One region of the Exiguobacterium sp. SH3S1 genome, then DNA from elsewhere that is predicted to be linked to it. Evidence: predicted binding sites of a transcription regulator. Region 1 holds the regulator's gene; each other region holds the start of a gene.
The links. The regulator Rex, encoded in region 1, represses fermentation and respiration genes when NADH is low (regulators of the CRP and FNR family bind a similar motif). The targets are predictions, from matches to a motif close to TTGTGAAATATTTCACAA.
Positions count from the first base shown of each region.

Region 1 (4,743 bases):
AGCTCGATCTCTTCGACCCGCTGCTTCAACCGGCGCTCTTCGCGCTGCTGTTCTTTGTCGGCGCGCTGCTTCTTGACGACGACTTGTTTCGTCTCCTCGCGGGCGAGCCGGGCGAGGTCCTCGAGCTCTTCTTTCTTCTCGACGTAGTACGAGTAGTCGCCGAGGTACTCATCGATGCCGTTCGGCGTGATCTCTAAGACACGCGTCGCGAGCCGGTCGATGAAGTAACGGTCGTGGGAGACGAACAAGATCGTCCCGGGATAGTCGACGAGCGCGTTCTCGAGGATCATCTTCGAGTCGAGGTCCAAGTGGTTCGTCGGCTCATCCAAGACGAGCAAGTTCGGTTGCTCGAGCTTGAGCTTGGCGAGCGTCAGCCGGGCCCGTTCGCCGCCGGATAGTTCTTGGACGCGTTTCATGACGTCGTCCCCGCTGAACAAGAACTGGCCGAGCAGACTGCGGACTTCTTGCTCGCGCATGAGCGGCCAGTCGTTCCAAATCTCATCGATGACGCGGTTCGTGTCCGACAAGTTCTGTTGTTCCTGGTCGTAGTAGCCGATCTCGACGCCGGTACCGTAGCGGATGTCACCGGTGAGGGGTGGTTGTTGTTTCGTCAACACTTTGAGGAGCGTCGATTTGCCGACCCCGTTCGGGCCGACGAGGGCGACCGACTCGCCGCGCTGCAGTTGGAAACGTAAGTGTTGTGCGATCGGTTCCTCGTAGCCGATGGCGAGGTCGCTGCCGCTCAACACATCGTTCCCGCTTTGACGTTTGATCGAGAACGACAACACCGCGCTCCGTTCGTCACCGTCCGGCACGTCCATACGGTCGATCTTCTCGAGCCGCTTGCGGACGCTTTGGGCGCGTTTCGTCGTCGTTGCCCGGGCGATGTTCCGTTGGATGAAGTCTTGCATCTTGGCGATCTCTTCTTGTTGCGACTCGAACTGCTTCTTCTCTTGCTCGTAAAGCGCGGCCTTCTGCTCGAGGAACTTTGTATAGTTCCCGACGAAGCGGCGGCTGCGGTTGCGTGACAGCTCGTAGACGACCGAGACGACGCGGTCGAGGAAGTAACGGTCGTGGGAGACGATGAGGACGGCACCTTTATAGCCGCTCAAATATTTCTCGAGCCAGCTGAGCGTCTCGATGTCTAAATGGTTCGTCGGCTCATCCAAGATGAGCAGGTCCGGGCTTTGCAGGAGCATCTTCGCTAAGGCAAGACGTGTCCGCTGTCCGCCTGAGAGCGTGTCGATCCGACGTTCGAAGTCGTCCGGGTAAAACCGCATCCCGTGCAAGATCGAGCGGATCGTCGCTTCATACTGATAGCCGCCGCGGTCTTTGAACGTGTGCTGCTCCTCGTCATACGCCGCGAGCAGACGCTCGTAGGCGGCCGGGTCGTTCAAGATCCGCTCCGAGCCCATGTCTTGCTCCATCTGGCGGAGCGTCTTCTCTTGTTCGATCAAATCGGTGAAGACGGTGAGCATCTCGTTCCACATCGTCTCGTTCGATTCTAACCCCGAGTCTTGGGCGAGATAGCCGATCGTCACGTCTTTTGGCTTCATGATGTCGCCCGAGTCATAATTGTACTCGCCGGCGATGACTTTTAACAGCGTCGACTTGCCGGCGCCGTTGCGGCCTACGAGGGCGACGCGTTCGCCTTCTTGGATTTCTAGTTTGACATTCTCTAAAATCGGCTCGACGCCGAACGATTTGGATAAGTTGTTGACTTGCAGTAGGATCAAGTGAAAAAACCCCTTTCTCTCTGTTTAGTATACTTTATTTCTTCCCCTTTTCAGGTATATTCATTGAGTGCTTATGTGAATTCGTTTACAATCAAGGTGTATGAAATCAGATTCGTTTGAAACGCGTCGTAAAAAGGAGGCTCTTTCCGTTGAGTCAAAACGAACCAAAGATTCCGCAAGCGACAGCCAAACGGTTGCCACTATACTATCGGTTTATCCAAAGCCTACATTCGTCAGGGAAACAGCGTGTGTCTTCTGCTGAACTGAGCGAGGCGGTCAAGGTCGATTCGGCAACGATTCGCCGTGACTTCTCATACTTCGGTGCGCTCGGTAAAAAGGGATATGGCTATAACGTACAGTATCTGTTAGACTTTTTCCGTAAGACGCTGAATCAAGACGAGATCACGAACGTCGCCTTGGTCGGGGTCGGTCATCTCGGGACAGCGTTCGTCAACTATAACTTCCTTAAAAACAATAACACACATATCGTCGTCGGGTTCGACGCAGACGAGACAAAAGTCGGCACGACGATGTCAGGTGTCCCGATTCATCACGTCGATGAGATGGAACAAATCATGAAGCAAAACAAAATCGATGTCGCCATCCTCACGGTCCCGTCCGCTTACGCGCAGCCGGTTGCCGATGACTTGGTCCGCTATGGCGTTCGAGGGATCTTGAACTTCACGCCGGCGCGATTGACTGTACCGGACACGGTCCGCGTCCATCATATCGACTTGTCGATCGAACTCCAGTCGCTCATTTACTTTATGCAACACTATCCATCCGCTGAGGGGGTCCATCAATAATGGAATTTCTACAATCATCACTCGTCGTCGGTATCCCAGGTGGCGTCAGTATTTTCGTCATCGCCATCATCGCGCTCATCCTCTTCGGGCCGAAGAAATTGCCAGAGTTCGGCCGGGCAGCGGGGCAGACGCTCCGTGAGTTCAAAAATGCCACGAACGGTATGATGAAAGAGCACGACGAGACCGACAAGAAAGAAATTGAGAAGAAAGAGCAGTAAGCCATGAGCCATCAACCTGATCAAGAACGGGCACTGTCCGATCACTTGACAGAGCTGCGGAGACGACTGATGCTGTCGGCATTTGTCGTCTTTGCCTTCTTTCTGATCGCTTTGCCGAGTGTCAAATACGTGCTCGCCTATCTGCAGGCGGACCTCGTCGAACGAGGGCTCGAGCTGAACGCCTTTGGGGTCGCGGACCCGCTCATGATTTACTTGAACTTGGCGCTCGTCATCGGGCTCGTCGCGTCTGGTCCATTTCTACTGTATCAACTGTGGGCGTTCGTCGCACCTGGTCTGCATCCGAATGAACGAAAATGGACGCTCGCCTATATCCCGGTCATCTTTATCTTGTTCCTCATCGGTCTCGCATTCGCCTACTATTGGTTGTTCCCGCTCGTCCTCGATATCTCGACGGACCTCGGGCAAGACCTCGGTCTGACGCAAATCATCGGGGCGACGAACTATTTCACGTTCCTGTTGCAACTGACAATCCCGTTCGGACTGTTGTTCCAGTTGCCGGTCGTGACGATGTTCTTGACGCGCATCGGTGTCGTGACGCCGTACTTCCTCTCAAAAATTCGGAAGTACGCCTACTTCGCCTTGTTCGTCATCGCGGCATTCATCACGCCGCCGGATTTGACGTCGCACCTCATGGTGTCGCTGCCGCTCTTCTTCCTATATGAGATCAGCTTATCGATCTCACGCATGACGTACCGCGGTGTGCTCCGACGTGAGAAAGAGGCGATGGTGAAAGAACAGATGGATTTGATGAAGCAAATGAATGAGAAGTGAACACTACGTCATGAGACGTGGTGTTTTTTTAATGCGAGTGCGCTAAACTGGAAGTATCTTGAAAAGGGGCTTGGCCATCGTGTTGATCGGACTGTTTCTCCTTGTCGGTTGGCACGTATCACGGTTGGCATAACGGTGCTTTTTGGTCGCAAACTGTCGTACTGAAACTACATGTTCAAAGTGATATTGGTCGTAAACGCTTTTTCTGCAACAAGGAAGTACATGCTCATATGAAACCAATCAAACACACGTCAGGGGGAGAAACGATGACTTGGGAGTACTACGGGGATGAGCTCATCATCATCGGTGTGTTGACGACAATTCTGTTGATTGCCGTGCTGAACTTTTGGAAGTCGCCATTCAAGCGGAGACTTGCCTTCTCGTTGACGCTGCTCGTCGTGGGATACGTGTCGTGTATCATCGGACTCGTCTTCGTCCGCGGGTGGGACGCCCTGGGCTGGATCTTGTACGGCTTTATATTGTATGTGATGGGTCTCGTCACATATATCGGTGTCGTCATCTACCACTGGATGAAAGCGAGACGCACGTCCAATTCATGATCAAAACCGTTCCTGCCGAGGAACGGTTTTTTGTCGTCACAACCGGCGTTCAAACTTTAGACATAATTACGTGAAAAACTGAGCAAAGGGATTGTCAAACCTTCTTGTGAAATAGTACACTAAGTTCAGAAAGCGAATGTGATATTTGTCACAAACACTAACTTGCCTACAACTCAAAGGAGAGACTACCATATGAAAATCGCAGTCATCGGATGTACACACGCAGGAACAGCAGCAGTCAAAGGCTTACTCGCCAAGCACGAGAATCTCGACATCACCGTGTATGAGCGGAACGACAACGTCAGTTTCCTCTCGTGTGGGATCGCCCTCCACGTCGGCGGCGTCGTCAAACGCGCTGAAGAATTGTTCTACTCATCACCGACCGAGCTCGAAGAACTCGGCGCGACGATGCGCATGAAGCATGACGTGTTGAACATCGATGCGGAAGCGAAGACGGTCCACGCCAAAAACCTCGAGACGGGTGAAGACGTATATGACACGTTCGACCGTTTGATCGTGACGACAGGATCTTGGCCGATCGTCCCGACGCTGCCTGGCATCGAGATGACTGGGATCGAACTTTGCAAAAACTATGGCCACGCTCAGCGCATCATCGAGCGGGCGAAGGGTG
Region 1 is NZ_SJUW01000007.1:163,680-168,422, reverse strand. It holds gene EVJ26_RS09895 (ABC-F family ATP-binding cassette domain-containing protein) at 1-1,736, opposite strand, end outside; gene EVJ26_RS09890 (redox-sensing transcriptional repressor Rex) at 1,886-2,542, shown strand; gene EVJ26_RS09885 (twin-arginine translocase TatA/TatE family subunit) at 2,542-2,760, shown strand; gene tatC (twin-arginine translocase subunit TatC) at 2,764-3,552, shown strand; gene EVJ26_RS09875 (hypothetical protein) at 3,819-4,112, shown strand; gene EVJ26_RS09870 (FAD-dependent oxidoreductase) at 4,305-4,743, shown strand, end outside.

Region 2 (4,743 bases), on a different contig from region 1:
TCCCGATGTATTACGATCATCCCGACGAAGAAGCGGCGTATGGCGTGCCGAATGAATACTACTTCGGCAGTGAACTCGTCGTATCACCGATCGTCGAGCCGATGAACAAGCGGCTTCACGTCGCGGCGACGAACGTCTGGTTGCCGACAGGCGATTGGTTCGACTTCTTTACGGGTCATCGCTACGAAGGTGATAAGTCGATCCGAGTGTTCCGTGGGCTTGACGAGCAGGCCGTGTTCGCGAAAGCTGGAGCGATCGTCCCGCTGGCCGCTCATCGCTCTGGACGCAACGACACCGACAACCCGACCGATCTCGAGGTCGTCGTCTTCCCAGGGGCATCGAACACGTTCACGCTGTATGAGGATAACGGGACCGACCGGGCTTATGAGACCGGGGCTTACGCCGAGACGACGTTCACCCTCGACTGGGACGAGCGCAGCCTGCACGTTCATATCACGGGCGACACGTCCGTCTTACCGTCAGACCGGACCGTCACATTACTCGTACGCGGGGTGACCGGTTCGGGCGAGTATAAACCGGAGACGCAGACGTTACGACACGAACTCGGTAAAATTGATGAGGAAGTGACGGTGTCGCTCCCTGTCGAGGTGACGAACAACGGTCATCGACTGGAGCGCTTGTATCGCTTCATTGACCGCGCCGAGATATCTTACGATTTGAAAGACCGCCTCTACCGGATGGCGGCGTCGAAGACGAGACTCGAAGCATGGCTGTTCGATCTGCATGCGCTTGAACTCGAACGCGATTTGCAAGATGCGATCATGGAATTGATGCTCGACTGAGGAGAGGGGGCAACCCCTCTTTTGTCTTGTCAGAAAACTGTCGGAATTTGAAAGCGTTTTCACAAGTTGGGTCTCGTATACTAAAAGAAAGATCACCAGTTCGGGAAGCGAGGGATTGAACATGAGACAGCAATGGACAGTCGACGATTTAAGACAACTCGATATCTTCAATAAATGCACGAGCCGCGAGCTAGAGAGCTTGCTACCGCACGTATACTGTCGAACGTACCGCAAAGGGCAGCTTTTATTCATGGAAGGCGACCCACGTGAGCGCGTCTACTTTTTAATCAGTGGGTATGTGAGGCTCGAGCGGTGCAATGAAACGGCGACCCATCAATACACCGACTACTTGAAGCCGAAGCAGCTGTTTCCGTACCGGGGACTGTTGACGGAAACGTATTACCAACATTCGGCGGAAGCGCTGACCGATATTGAAGTCATTTATATGCCGACGGATCGCTTTGAAGCGCTCGTCTCAAGAAATGCGACGATGCTCTTGCACATCGTCGGTCAGATGAATCGAATCCTTGACCTTCATGAACGCCGTGTTCAGGAAATCATCACGCCGAGTGCGAGCGACCGGGTGATCAATACGATCCATTACTTGATTGAAGACCTCGGAGAAAAAGAAGCCGACGGTGTGCGCGTACGTTGTCCGTTCACGACAGTTGAAATCTCGAGACTGTCGGGGACATCGCGCGAGACCGTGTCCCACATCTTATCGCGACTGCGCAAAGAAGACATTCTCCAGTTCGACGCCCGTCAACTCGTGACGTTGCATCCTGAGTATTTTGAACAAGCGACACACTGACGCCACGCTCCATTCGTGGCGTTTTTTTGCACGTCTCGACAAGCGAAGCGTTCGCTATGGACCCTTACATCAGTTATAATTAGTGAGAATCATCACAAAGAAAAATTGTCATGCACGTTTAGAAAGGATGAACGCAGTGAAACGACTGCAAGCTCTCGCTTTGGCCGAGAAAGGACATATCGTCGGGCTCGTCATCGCCGCGGTGATGATCGGGTTGTCCATCTTGGCTCAGGCTTATTTGATCGTCGACGTCGTCGACCGAGTATTTTTAAAAAACGAATCGTTCCAAAGTGTCATCCCGTCTCTAGGTTGGCTCGTGCTCGCGCTGCTCGCACGTGCCTTGTTCGGGTATGTCTCGGGACGCATCGGTGCCAACTTGTCGGAGCGGGCGAAGCGGACGCTTCGACGTCAACTGCTCGACCGCTACACATCGAATCCGATCGAGACGTCTCTATCCGGACAGTCCGGGAAGAAAGTCAGTGTCTATATGGATGCGGTCGATGAGGTCGATGCTTACTTTAGCCAGTACTGGCCCCAAGTCATCCAGACGTCGATCATCCCGCTGCTCATTCTCGTCGTCGTCTTCAGTCAGCACTGGATCTCGGGTGTCATCATGATGGTGACCGCGCCGTTCATTCCAATTTTTTTCATCATCATCGGTATCGCGACCCAGAAGAAGTCTGAAGAGCAGATGGAGAAAATGAACCAGTTCTCAGGGAAATTTTTAGACGTCCTTCAAGGATTGACGACACTCAAGCTATACGGACGTGCCGAGCAAGAAGCGCAAGCGATCGAGAAGAGCAGTCTCGACTTCCGGGACGCGACGATGGTCGTCTTAAAGACCGCTTTCTTGTCAGGGCTCATGCTCGAGTTCATCTCGATGCTCAGCACCGGCGTCGTCGCCTTAGAAGTGGCGCTCCAGATGGTCGTTTGGCAAAACTTGACGTTTTTCGCCGGCTTCTTGATTCTCGTCTTGGCCCCGGAATACTATTTAGCGATCAAAGACCTCGGCAGCGCCTTCCATACCGGGCGTGGTAGCATGGGTGCGGCCGATCGTATCTTCGAGGCGCTCGACGCCCCGGACGACCGCATCGAGTGGGGAGACAGACCGCTAACAAACCGGACGCCCGAACTTGTTCTCGATGCGGTCTCGTTCCAATATGAAGGGGGGCGCTTCACGCTCCACCCGCTGAGCGGGGTAATCCCGGCACGGTCACACGTCGCCTTGGTCGGCGCGAGCGGATCAGGCAAGACGACCGTGTTGAACGTGCTGTCCGGTCTTGTGAAACCGGACAGCGGCCGCGTCCTCGTCGACGGGGAGCCGCTCGAATCGTTCACCGATACGTCTTGGTACGGGACAATCGGGTATATTTCGCAAAACCCGTATTTGTTCGCCGGCAGTCTCGCCGCTAATATCGCCCTCGGTGAGACGGCGGACGAGACTGACATCATGCGGGCGGCTGAAGCCGCCGGCCTCGTCGAGGTCATCGCCAATTTGCCGGACGGATTGAATACCGAGCTCGGAGAAGGCGGTTACGGATTGTCCGGTGGTGAGCGGCAACGCCTCGCCCTGGCCCGTGCCTTCTTGAAGCGTCCAGGTATCATCTTGTTCGATGAACCGACGACCGGTCTCGATTTGGTGACCGAGAGAATCGTTCGGCGCTCGATCGAGGAGTTGTCGCGTGACGCGACGCTTGTCACGGTCGCGCACCGTCTCCATACGATCAAGCAAGCGGACGCGATTTGGTTCATGGACGAGGGTAACCTCGTCGCGAACGGCACACATGAACAGTTGCTCGCTGTCCCGGCCTACGCCGACTTGTTCACGTTACAGAAAGGGGTGAGAGGATGAACTCACTTTGGACGATCACAAAATGGATGATGAAAGAGAAAAAGGATATCATCCTCTCGATCTTCTTCGGCTATACGGCAGGACTCGCGGCTGTCGCCTTGTTCGCGGCGAGTGGATATCTCGTGTCGCGGGCCGGCCTTGTGCCGCCCCTCTATGCGCTCATGGTACCGGTCGTCCTGATCAAGCTGTTCGGCGTCATTCGGGCGGGGAGCCGCTACCGCGAACGCTTGGCGTCACACCGGGCGACGTTCACGATTTTAAGCGAACTGCGCGTCCGGTTTTATCGCCAGCTCGAACCGCTCGTGCCGAACATCTTCGCCAAATACCGGAGCGGGGACTTGCTCGCCCGTGTCGTCGGAGACGTCGAAAGCCTTCAAAACTACTTTTTGCGGGTGTTTTATCCGCCAATCATCTTAGTGCTCGTCTTCTTGAGCACGATCTTCTTCGTCACGTTCTTCTCGATGACGGTCAGCCTTTGGCTCGTGTTCGGGGTGTTCGTGACCGGCTTTTTGATTCCGATCTTGTTTGCCGGCATCCGAGCGAAGCATGACCAGGAAATTCGGGCCTTGCGCGGCGATTTGTCGAGCGGGGTGACCGAGATGATGTACGGGTACCGCGATTTATTGTTGCACGACCAGCTCGGCCAGACCCGTGACGACTTGCTCGCTCGAAGCGATCGTTACGCCGCTGCACAGCGCCAAGACGTGACGAACCAGTTCTTTAACTCGTCGCTCGTCGTCGCCGCGTCACTGCTCGTGTCGTGGGGCGTGCTCGCGATCGGTGCCTACCTTGTCGTCGATGGCGAACTGGACGGCCTGTTCTTGGCCATGCTCGTCATGATGTCATTGACCGCGTTTGAGAACGTGACACCGATGGCGGTCTTCCCGGGTCACTACGCCGATAGTAAACAAGCGGCAAACCGCTTACTTGAGGTCGTCGAACCGAGTGATCACCTCGTGGCGGCAGAAGCGGCACGTGACGACATAGCGCTTCAGACGGCGCCTGACATTTCGTTTGAACGTGTAAGTTACCGCTATCCGGATACGTTCCGTGCCGTCCTAGACACAGTTGATGTGACGTTACCGCGCGGATCGAAGACCGTGATCGTCGGCCCGAGCGGGTCTGGCAAGTCGACGCTCCTGCAACTGTTGCTCGCGTTTGTAAGGCCAGAGACAGGCGAAGTACGAATCGACGGTCAGCGCTTGAATGAGGTCACACAAACATCGGTCTGGTCTCAAGCGAGTGTCGTCATGCAAGAGAACCACTTCTTTTTCGGT
Region 2 is NZ_SJUW01000003.1:106,313-111,055, forward strand. It holds gene EVJ26_RS04985 (glycoside hydrolase family 31 protein) at 1-803, shown strand, start outside; gene EVJ26_RS04990 (Crp/Fnr family transcriptional regulator) at 925-1,614, shown strand; gene cydD (thiol reductant ABC exporter subunit CydD) at 1,742-3,466, shown strand; gene cydC (thiol reductant ABC exporter subunit CydC) at 3,463-4,743, shown strand, end outside.
Region 2: cydD (thiol reductant ABC exporter subunit CydD) is a predicted target of Rex. The motif match lies at 1,695-1,712, and genes of this name have one in related genera.

Region 3 (4,743 bases), on a different contig from region 1:
TATGGATGAACGCCTCGCACGCCTGGTACGTCGCCGAGACGGTTTCCGCTTCAGCGATCTGCTGTTTTTGCTCCACCGTCAGCTCAATCGGTAATCCGTTCAACCGCTCGAGTTGACGTTCATACGTCTTCTCGACGTAAGGAGCGAGATCGACGTCAAACATCGGGAACGCCTGTCCCCCGTGCTGCATGTTCTGATTCGCTTGAAGAATGATCGAGGCGAGCGCCAGCGCCGAACGAATGTCCTGCGGGGGACGAATCGTCCCGTGTCCGGTGTGGAACCCGTTCGCGAGTAACTCTCCGAGCGGGATTTGACAACACGTCGTCGATCCGGTCACATAGTAATCGGCATCATGCACATACAAGTAGTTATCACGGATCGCTAGACGTGACCGTTCCGACAATAGGTACGTGGTCGATAATTGTTTTGACACTTCTGAAGATAAGCGCGCTAGTTTGCCGAGTGGCGACTTCCCGTCGACGTTGGCGTTCTCTTGGATCAAATCTTGATCTGGTAGCACACAGACATCATTATAAAGCTGGAGCATGTTCACTCCGCATCACCTCGCTATATATTGATTATTTAACGGCTGATAACCGATAAAAATTCTATATATAGATTATGTCACGTTTTATCGATTTGAGGCACGTCGATATTGTGACAGTTGCAACCGATCCCGAACGTAAAAAAACAGCCGAATCCCTGATGTGGGCTCGACTGTGCGCTTCGTGATGTATGTCATACTTCTTTGGCTGGCTTGACGATTTTCAGTTCGACTTCTTCTTGCTCTGACTCTTGTGCTTCACGCAATCCTTTAGCGTTCAACCATGTATAGATCGCTCCCATGAATAACGCGCCTCCGATAATGTTTCCGAACGTAGCCGGAATCAAGTTGTGGATGGCTCCAGCAAAGCTGATTGCTTCTGGATGCGGAACAACGAGTGTGAGTGCGAACAAGACGAAGTTGGCGATGACGTGATCAAACCCTGAAGCGAAGAAGACGGCCACTAGGAAGATCATCGAGAAGATTTGGGCAAATTCATTTTTCATTTGTTTCGGCAAGAAGATGGCGAGACAGACCATCCAGTTACAGAAGATGGCTCTAAAAAAGATTTCGACTGTCGTATGATGCATCTTGCTCTCGACGACGGCAAATAACCAGTTGTTCATGCCGAGCTCTTGAATGACTCCAGTCGGCGCGAGCAACAAGGCGAAAAGAATGCCGCCGAGCGCGTTCCCGACGAAGCAAAGCAACCAGACGAGCATCGTATCACTCAGCGTCGTATAGCCACGCATCGTTGAAGTCGTAAAATACATCGTATTCCCGGTAAATAGTTCAGCGCCTCCGTAGATGATCATGACGAGCGCGATCCCGAACGAGAATCCCCCGATGAGCGTCGTAAATGGTGAATCTACAAGATACATGCCGTTGACGACTTTTAATGTGAAGATTGATGCGAACCCGATAAAAATCCCCGCGAGCATTGCCCGTAAAAAATATTCCATCGGCCGATAGTGAATCATCGCTGAGGAAGCCTGTGCTTTCTTCCGTAATGATTCGAGTGCATGGATTTCCATTGATGCCATGTCACAAACCCTTCTTTCTGTTTAAATGAACCATATAATAAGAACAAACATGTGAAATCATTAACAATATAAGCCCGGAGCGACATTTTTGCAACTGCCCATTCGAACTGTTGACATACTTTTCACATCGTAATCGGTTACATTTGTCGGATTTGTGACTAAAAAAAGCGACCCTTCGTAAAGGGCCGCATGAAACCAATTATTCTTTCTCAGAAGACTCTGTCGTCTCATCAGTCGATGCTTTAGTCGATTTTTCTGGAGCTGAAGCTTCTTCACCTTCAGTTTCCTCTTCTTCGACTGCTACCGGCTCGTTCACTGATGCGATTTGAAGATCGCCTTCAGATAAGATTTCGTAATCTTTATTCTTCGGAATATCAGCAACTGTGAGTGAGTCACCGATCCCTAGCTCGCTGACGTCGAGCTCGATCCGCTCTGGGATGTTAGCAGGTGTTGCCGAAACAGTGACTTTATAGAGTGCTTGCGACAAGAAGCCGCCTTCTTTGACACCTTTCGCGTCGCCGACGAGTGTGACGTCTGCTTCAACTTCAGTTGCCTCATCCATTTTGACTGCCATGAACTCGACGTGCTTGTATGTGTTCGTGAACGGGTCAACTTCCGTCCCGTGAACGAGTGTGTTTACTTTCTTGCCGTCGATGTTGAGTTCGATCAAGGCGTTGTCACCGTGTTCCCGGAGAATCTTGCGCAATGCCATTTCTTCAAACGCGACTGGTGTGCTTTCGACTTTGTAGCCGTAAACGACACCAAGTACTTTTCCTTCTTTACGTAAGTTTGTTCGAACCGAACGTGGTCGTAATTCTCGTGTCGTTACTTTAAGCGTGTCTGTCATAATCATTTCCCCCTACTGGTTTATGAATCATGTCTACATCTTGAGGGTGAGGCAGTGTGAACTCCACCTCTCAACCTCGATGCGTTTGACGACATGTGTATATTGTTCCCATAGCTAAGCATCCATAAACGTTACAGTCGGTTAAATTAAGATTACAACGTTTGTCACATGACACGTTTGAACAACTTCTCGAGTTCATACGTACTCCACTTCACTAAAATCGGACGTCCGTGTGGACACGTATACGGAGACGTCGTCTCGCCAAGGTCGCGGATCAACTGTCGCATCATCTCGAGGTTTAACGGATGGTTCGCTTTGATCGATCGTTTGCACGCCATCAGGATCGACGCCTGTTCGCGATATTTAGCGATATCGATCGATCGGTCCCGAATCGCCATCTCGATCAAATCACGGACTGTCCCTTCGAGATCGTGCTGCGGGTACCATGTCGGGATTTCCCGGACGAGAAACGTATTGCCTCCGAACGCCTCTAAATCGAGGCCCGCTTCTTTAAGAAGTGGGGCGACTTCTTCGATCGCAAGCGTCTCTTGTTGGGTGAACTCGAGCGTGAGCGGCAACAGCAACAACTGATACTCTTTTTCAGGCTGGCCGAGTTGGTCATAAAACAGCTCGTACTTGATGCGTTCTTGGGCGGCGTGTTGGTCGATGATGTACATGCCATCGTCCGCGCCGCAGACGATGTAACTCGCATGGAGTTGGCCGATGACGTCGAGCGCCGGCAACCGGCTTTCCGCCTTTTCAACCCCCGGTTCTTCTGGCAGCACTGTTTCGACCGGTGTCTCTTGAACGAGTGGTGTCGGCGACCAGCGACTCGGAGATGTCACCGGCTCGCGTGGGATCGGATAGTTCCATGCGTTCGGCTCAACTGCTGTGTCTGAGCGTTCGACGGTGAAATCAAGCTTCGATTGCTCTGTCGGAACGGACGGCTGTCTTGGTTTGACCGACGGAATCAACCGTTGCTCCCGAAGTGTCAGTTGAACCGTCTCCCGGATCAGTTGACAGAGTTCCTTCTCTTTTGACAGCCGCACTTCCCGCTTCGTCGGATGGACGTTGACATCAATCAGCATCGGGTCCATGTTCACTTCGAGCACGGCGATCGGGTAACGTCCGATCGGCAGGAGCGTATGATAGCCTTCGAGCACGCTTTGCGTGAGCGCGAAATTTTTGATGCTCCGCCCGTTCAAGATCAGGGTCACATACTGTTTATTTGAACGCGTCACTTCGGGCCGCACGAGGTGAGCACTCAAGCTGTAGTCATTCGTCTTGCTCGACGCCGTCACGATTTGGGCGGCGACTTGCCGACCGTAGATCGCGAGCATGACTTGCTTGATGTCCCCGTTCCCGTTCGTTCGGAGTAGCTCCTTGTCTTCATGGAAAGCCGTCAATCGAACTTCTGGGTGTGACAAGGCGATCCGGTTCAACGTGTCGGTGATGCTCGCGAGCTCGGTCGCAGACGTTTTCAAGTATTTCAAACGGGCTGGCGTATTATAGAACAATTGACTGACCGTGATCTCTGTCCCGACGTTAGCAGCAGTCGGTGTTTGCTCGATCACGACGCCGCCATGTAGCGTCATCTCAAAGCCGGCCTCATCAGCCCGGCGCGACTTTAACGTGACGTGACTGACCGATGCGATCGAGGCGAGCGCCTCGCCCCGGAATCCGAGCGTCCGAATCCGGAACAAATCATGTTCGTCTCGTATCTTGCTCGTCGCATGTCTTAAAAAAGCACGGGCCGCGTCATCCTCGTAAAAGCCGTGGCCGTTATCCCGCACTTTGATGAGCCGGATCCCGGCCTCTTCTAGCTCGACTTCCACTTTCGTCGCGCCGGCATCAATCGCGTTTTCGACGAGTTCTTTCACGACCGATGCCGGTCGTTCGACAACTTCCCCGGCCGCAATCCGGTTGGCTAACTGTTCTGGCAACTCTTGAATGATTCCCATCGACTCACCCTTTCTTCGCAGACTGTTGGAGCGCATAGAGCGCCTGCATCGCCTCGATCGGGTTCATCGCTAAAAGATCGAGCTCGAGCAATTGTTGTTTTAACTCATCTTTTGTCTCGAACAAAGAGAGCTGAGCGGTTTCATCGCTCGACTTCTTCGTTACCGGGTCAGTCGAGGCAGCGTCCGGCTCTTTCTCTTGTTCGAGCTCTGTTAAGATCGTCCGCGCTCGTTCGATGAGCGATTGCGGCAAGTCGGCCAGTTCCGCGACGTGGATGCCGTAAGACTTGTCGGCCTTGCCTGGATGAACTTCATGCAAGAAGACGACGCGTCCGTCGCGTTCGATGGCGC
Region 3 is NZ_SJUW01000001.1:14,955-19,697, forward strand. It holds gene EVJ26_RS00070 (anaerobic ribonucleoside triphosphate reductase) at 1-547, opposite strand, end outside; gene EVJ26_RS00075 (formate/nitrite transporter family protein) at 739-1,578, opposite strand; gene EVJ26_RS00080 (50S ribosomal protein L25/general stress protein Ctc) at 1,787-2,434, opposite strand; gene mutL (DNA mismatch repair endonuclease MutL) at 2,599-4,395, opposite strand; gene mutS (DNA mismatch repair protein MutS) at 4,400-4,743, opposite strand, start outside.
Region 3: EVJ26_RS00075 (formate/nitrite transporter family protein) is a predicted target of Rex. The motif match lies at 1,637-1,654, and genes of this name have one in related genera.

Region 4 (4,743 bases), on a different contig from region 1:
CGTATGCGAGGAAGCGCTCGCGAGCATCTCGAGCCGCGTCTCAGGATAGAGTGCATGGACGTGTGTCAATAACCGTTCCCCGAGGCCAAGCCGGCGGTGCGAAGCAGCGATGAGCAACTCGCACACGTAAAGGCTGACTTTTGTGTCGGTCAAACCGCGAAGATAGGCGATCACGTGTCCCGTTTCAGACTCGATGACGAAAGCGACGTTCGAGTTTTTCCATGCTTCTTTTGTTTGTTCTTTTTGACTGACAAGTTGGTGCCAACCCTCGGCTTCGTTCAATCGTTGAATGTGGTCAAAATCAGTATCTTGATACGTTCGAATTTGCAAATCAATCAATCTCTTGTCCAACCGTCACCCTCCGATATGTAGTTGCACATCATCATTTTTCAATCAGCTTAATCAAGGGACATCACCCACATAAACATTAACCTAAATAATGGTAAAATGATAGGTGTTATTTTCCTGTAATAATATGATATACAAGTATTTTAAAGGTGGGAAGCAGGGGAGGGAGGATTGGTCGACAGATTTATCGCTACTGAACGAACAGGCGAATCGAGCAGAAAAAATATCCAGACGAAAAATCACCCTTACAGCTGAAACAACTCAGCTGTAAGGGTGATTTAAATGTCGAGAGTTTATCCGCTGCTCGCTTTTTCTTCGAGCTCGGTTTCGGTCGTTCCAAGGTTGTTCAAGTACACCTCGTATCTCGGGAGCCAGTACCGGTACGATACTCAGACGCGACCGCTCGTCGCGGCGAACAATGTCAGCGTCGCCGGCCAGAACCAGCCCGAGACGATTCCGTCCGCATAGGCAAGACCGATCGGAGAGAAGACGAAGTAGACGAACACCATCGAGGCGACGAGGATGATTGACGTCGAGATCGCATGACGCCAAGGCTTCACCCGACCGAGGTCGATCCGGATCGGCTTGATTTGTTGCATCGGACGCAGTTTGGCGAACAACAACATGATACTCGTCTCGATGACGAACAAGATGCCGTAGATGTGGATGAAGTTGATGACAAGGTCAAATCCGAACCATTGTTTCATACCCCAGACTAAGAAGTAGTACGTGATGACGTGGAAGCCGATGATGATGAGCCCGATGCCGTTGAGTGTATCCGACACCGAAACGGCGCGGAGGCCGCCGAAAATGGCGTAGATAGCGCGAATGATGCCGATGAACCAAATGACGAGCCAAAGTGACTGTTCAAAGCTGATCCCGAGCAGTTCAGGCACATCGAAGAGCTGAAGGACCGCGAGGCCGCCGGAATAGAGCATCGACGGAATCGTGACGCACATGTAACCGAACAAGAACAAGAGGACGGTCAAGCGCCGGACGTCCTCGTCATAGCGTTGACTTAAAAACTCAGGGATCGTCGTGATACCGATGCCGAGAAAGCGAGGCAGTAGGAATAGTGCCATGATGATGGCGGCAATCCCGGCCGTCACTTCCCATGCCATCGCCGACGTCGGTTGGTCGGAATTTTTCCGCATGCTCGCATACAAGGCCGACTGGTACGGGAAACAGGTGGTCAGGGTCGGGAAGACGTTCGCCTCGAGCCAGCTCTGCTCGGGTTGCGGCCATCGGCACAAAGACGTGAAACATCTCGCCTTGCGTGAGTGGGTATGCCCAGGCTGCGGCGCCCGCCACGACCGGGATGTCAACGCAGGACTGAACCTCAAACGAGAGGCCGAACGCATCCTGGCCTCTTCAACCGTCGGGACGACGGGGCTAGCCTGGTCAGGTTCCGGTCGTTCGACCGGATGACCCAGGAATCTCTCACCTCCAAGCGTAGCGTAGGTGGGGGTAGTTCAACCCTCCTTTTATTACTTCTTATCTATAAGTACTTTTCGTAATTACCCGCCTTGCACGATAATTATTTCCCGTCATCGCTTTTGTAAACAAACCGTAACAAAGCTCACACGAAAAAAGACACCTGAAACGTCAGGTGTCAGAAAAAGCGAAGCAATGAAGTGGCGACAGTGAAGTAGATGATCAATCCGAGATTGTCCACGACGGTCGTGATGAATGGACCCGAGGCCACGGCCGGATCGAGTTTCAGGCGGTTGATCAAGAGCGGGACGAGTGTACCGACAATCGTGGCAACGCTCAGTGAGGCGAAAATCGACAAGCCGACGATCATGCCGATCAAGGCGCTATCGTACAGGACCGTGATGACCCCGAAAATAACGACCATACAGGCGAGTCCAAGCAGGACACCGGTTCCGAACTCCCGGCGAATCATCTTGGCGACATTTTTTCGGTTGATCGTGCCGAGTGCGATTGAACGTACGGCGACGACGAGCGACTGGGTGGCGGCGTTTCCGGCCGATCCCATGACGAGTGGCATGAAGACGGCGAGCAAAACAATCGTCTCGAGCGTATCTTCAAATCCACCGATCGTCGATGCGGTGATCATCCCGAGGAACATGAGGCTGATGATCCAAGGGGCACGTTTTTTCGCTGCCTCGACCGGGCCCATGTTGATGTCAGACGAGCCTTTCGTCGCGGACAGTTCTTCAAAGTCTTCGGTCGTCTCGCGTTCGATGACGTCCATGACGTCGTCGACGGTGATGATGCCGAGCAAGTGATCATCGCTATCGATGACCGGGAGCGCGAGCAAGTCATACTTTTGGACGGTTCGGGCCAAGTCTTCTTGATCGGCCATGACGTGGGCCGAAACGACCCGCCGCCCCATGATGTCAGCGATGAGATGGTCGAGCGGGGAGACGATCAAATCACGGAGCGACACGACGCCGACGAGACGTCGGTCTACATCGATTACATATAAATAGTAAATCGTCTCAGCTTCAGGACCGAGGTCACGCAACTCTTCAAGTGTCGCCCCGATCGTTTTGTCGGCCTGTAGCACGATGAACTCGGTCGTCATAATGGCACCGGCCGTATCGTCCGGATAGCGCATCAAGTCTTTGACCTCGGTCGCCTCGGTCTCGTCCATCTGTTCGAACAGTTCGTTCATGAAATCGTCCGGAAGTTCGTTCATGAGATCGGCGGCATTATCCGAGAACATATCGTTTAAGACGCTGACCGCATACGGGCGCGGCATTTCTTGGATGAACTGTTGTTGTTCATCGAGCTCTAATTTTTCAAATAAATCGGTGTACTCTTCCGGTGATAAAGCGCTGTATATAAACGCCCGATCGGGTTGGTTGAGTTCGATGAAGATGTCGGCCTGTTCACCCGGGTGAAGTGTTAAAAACACGTCGCGGAAATCGACCGGATCCCCTTTTTGGATGAGCGCTGTCACTTGGGCTTCATGACGCGCGCGTTCTGTACGTTCGATGGCCATCGACTCACTTCCTTTTCTAAAGTCATTTTTCATATCCTGTCGTTATCGTACCTTAATTTGAAAAGAAAAAATAATGGATTTTATTCACAGTTCATACATCGTGTATCCATCCTAACCGTCGCTCTCTCCTTGTTCATTGATTCACAACCGTTTGTTCATTCAGTTTGACTCATATTGTATCCATTCTTTTGTGGAATCGACCACAATCAGAACGCTGGAATTACCCGCCTCGGAATTGGGTAAGTTGATAAGGTAAGGGTAGAAACACACCCGAATCACTAGGAGGAAGCGAGATGATATCGATGACGGATCAATTGACCGCACGGGATACGACGCTGAAACATCCGATTCACGTGTATTCAGAAATTGGTGAATTAAAGACTGTACTATTGAAGCGTCCAGGACGCGAACTTGAAAATTTGACGCCGGAGTATTTGGAACGACTCTTGTTCGACGACATTCCACATTTGCCGGTCATTCAAAAAGAGCACGACTACTTTGCGAGCGTGCTACAAAACCGGGGCGTCGAGGTGCTCTATTTAGAAAACTTGATGGCAGAGACGTTATCGCTGCCTGGCGTACGTGAACGATTCGTCGCCGACATTCTTTCGGAATCAAAATCAAATATTAACGGTTCATACGAGACGCTCAAAGAGTATTTACTCGCTTATGATAACGAACAGTTGATCGAGACGGTCATGGCCGGTATCCGTAAAACCGAGATCAAGCGCGAAAAGCGCCGTCATCTGCACGAGATGATCGAGGACACGTATCCGTTCTTTCTCGACCCGATGCCGAACCTGTACTTCACGCGCGACCCGGCCGCGGCGATTGGGAACGGCTTGTCGATCAATCGCATGAAAGAACCGGCGCGTCGCCGCGAATCACTGTTCACGCAATATATTATGAGATACCATCCACGCTTTGCGAAGCATGATATCCCGATCTGGTCGGATCGTGACTATCGGTTCGCGATGGAAGGCGGAGACGAACTCGTCCTATCAAAAGAAGTCGTCGCCATCGGGATATCGGAACGGACGACCGCCCAAGGAATCGAGCGCGTCGCCCTCAACTTGCTCGCGAACGGAGGCACGTTCAAGAAAGTCATCGCCATCGAGATTCCGAAGTCGCGTGCGTTCATGCACCTTGATACCGTCTTCACGATGGTCGACCACGATAAGTTCACGATCCATCCGTTCATCCAAGGACCGGGCGGCAAGATGAACATCTTCGAACTGACGTTGAACGCGGAAGGTGAGCTGCACATCACGCAACACACTGATTTGTTGAAAGTGTTAAAATCGGCTCTCGGCCTAGAGGAAATCGTGTTGATCCCATGTGGTGGTGGCGACCCGATCGCTGCGGCGCGCGAGCAATGGAACGATGGGTCGAACACGCTCGCAATCGCCCCAGGTGTCGTCGTT
Region 4 is NZ_SJUW01000003.1:96,159-100,901, forward strand. It holds gene EVJ26_RS04945 (GNAT family N-acetyltransferase) at 1-351, opposite strand, end outside; gene EVJ26_RS04950 (sodium:solute symporter family transporter) at 738-1,502, opposite strand; partial or broken gene EVJ26_RS04955 (zinc ribbon domain-containing protein) at 1,465-1,776, shown strand; gene mgtE (magnesium transporter) at 1,961-3,319, opposite strand; gene arcA (arginine deiminase) at 3,655-4,743, shown strand, end outside.
Region 4: arcA (arginine deiminase) is a predicted target of Rex. The motif match lies at 3,449-3,466, and genes of this name have one in related genera.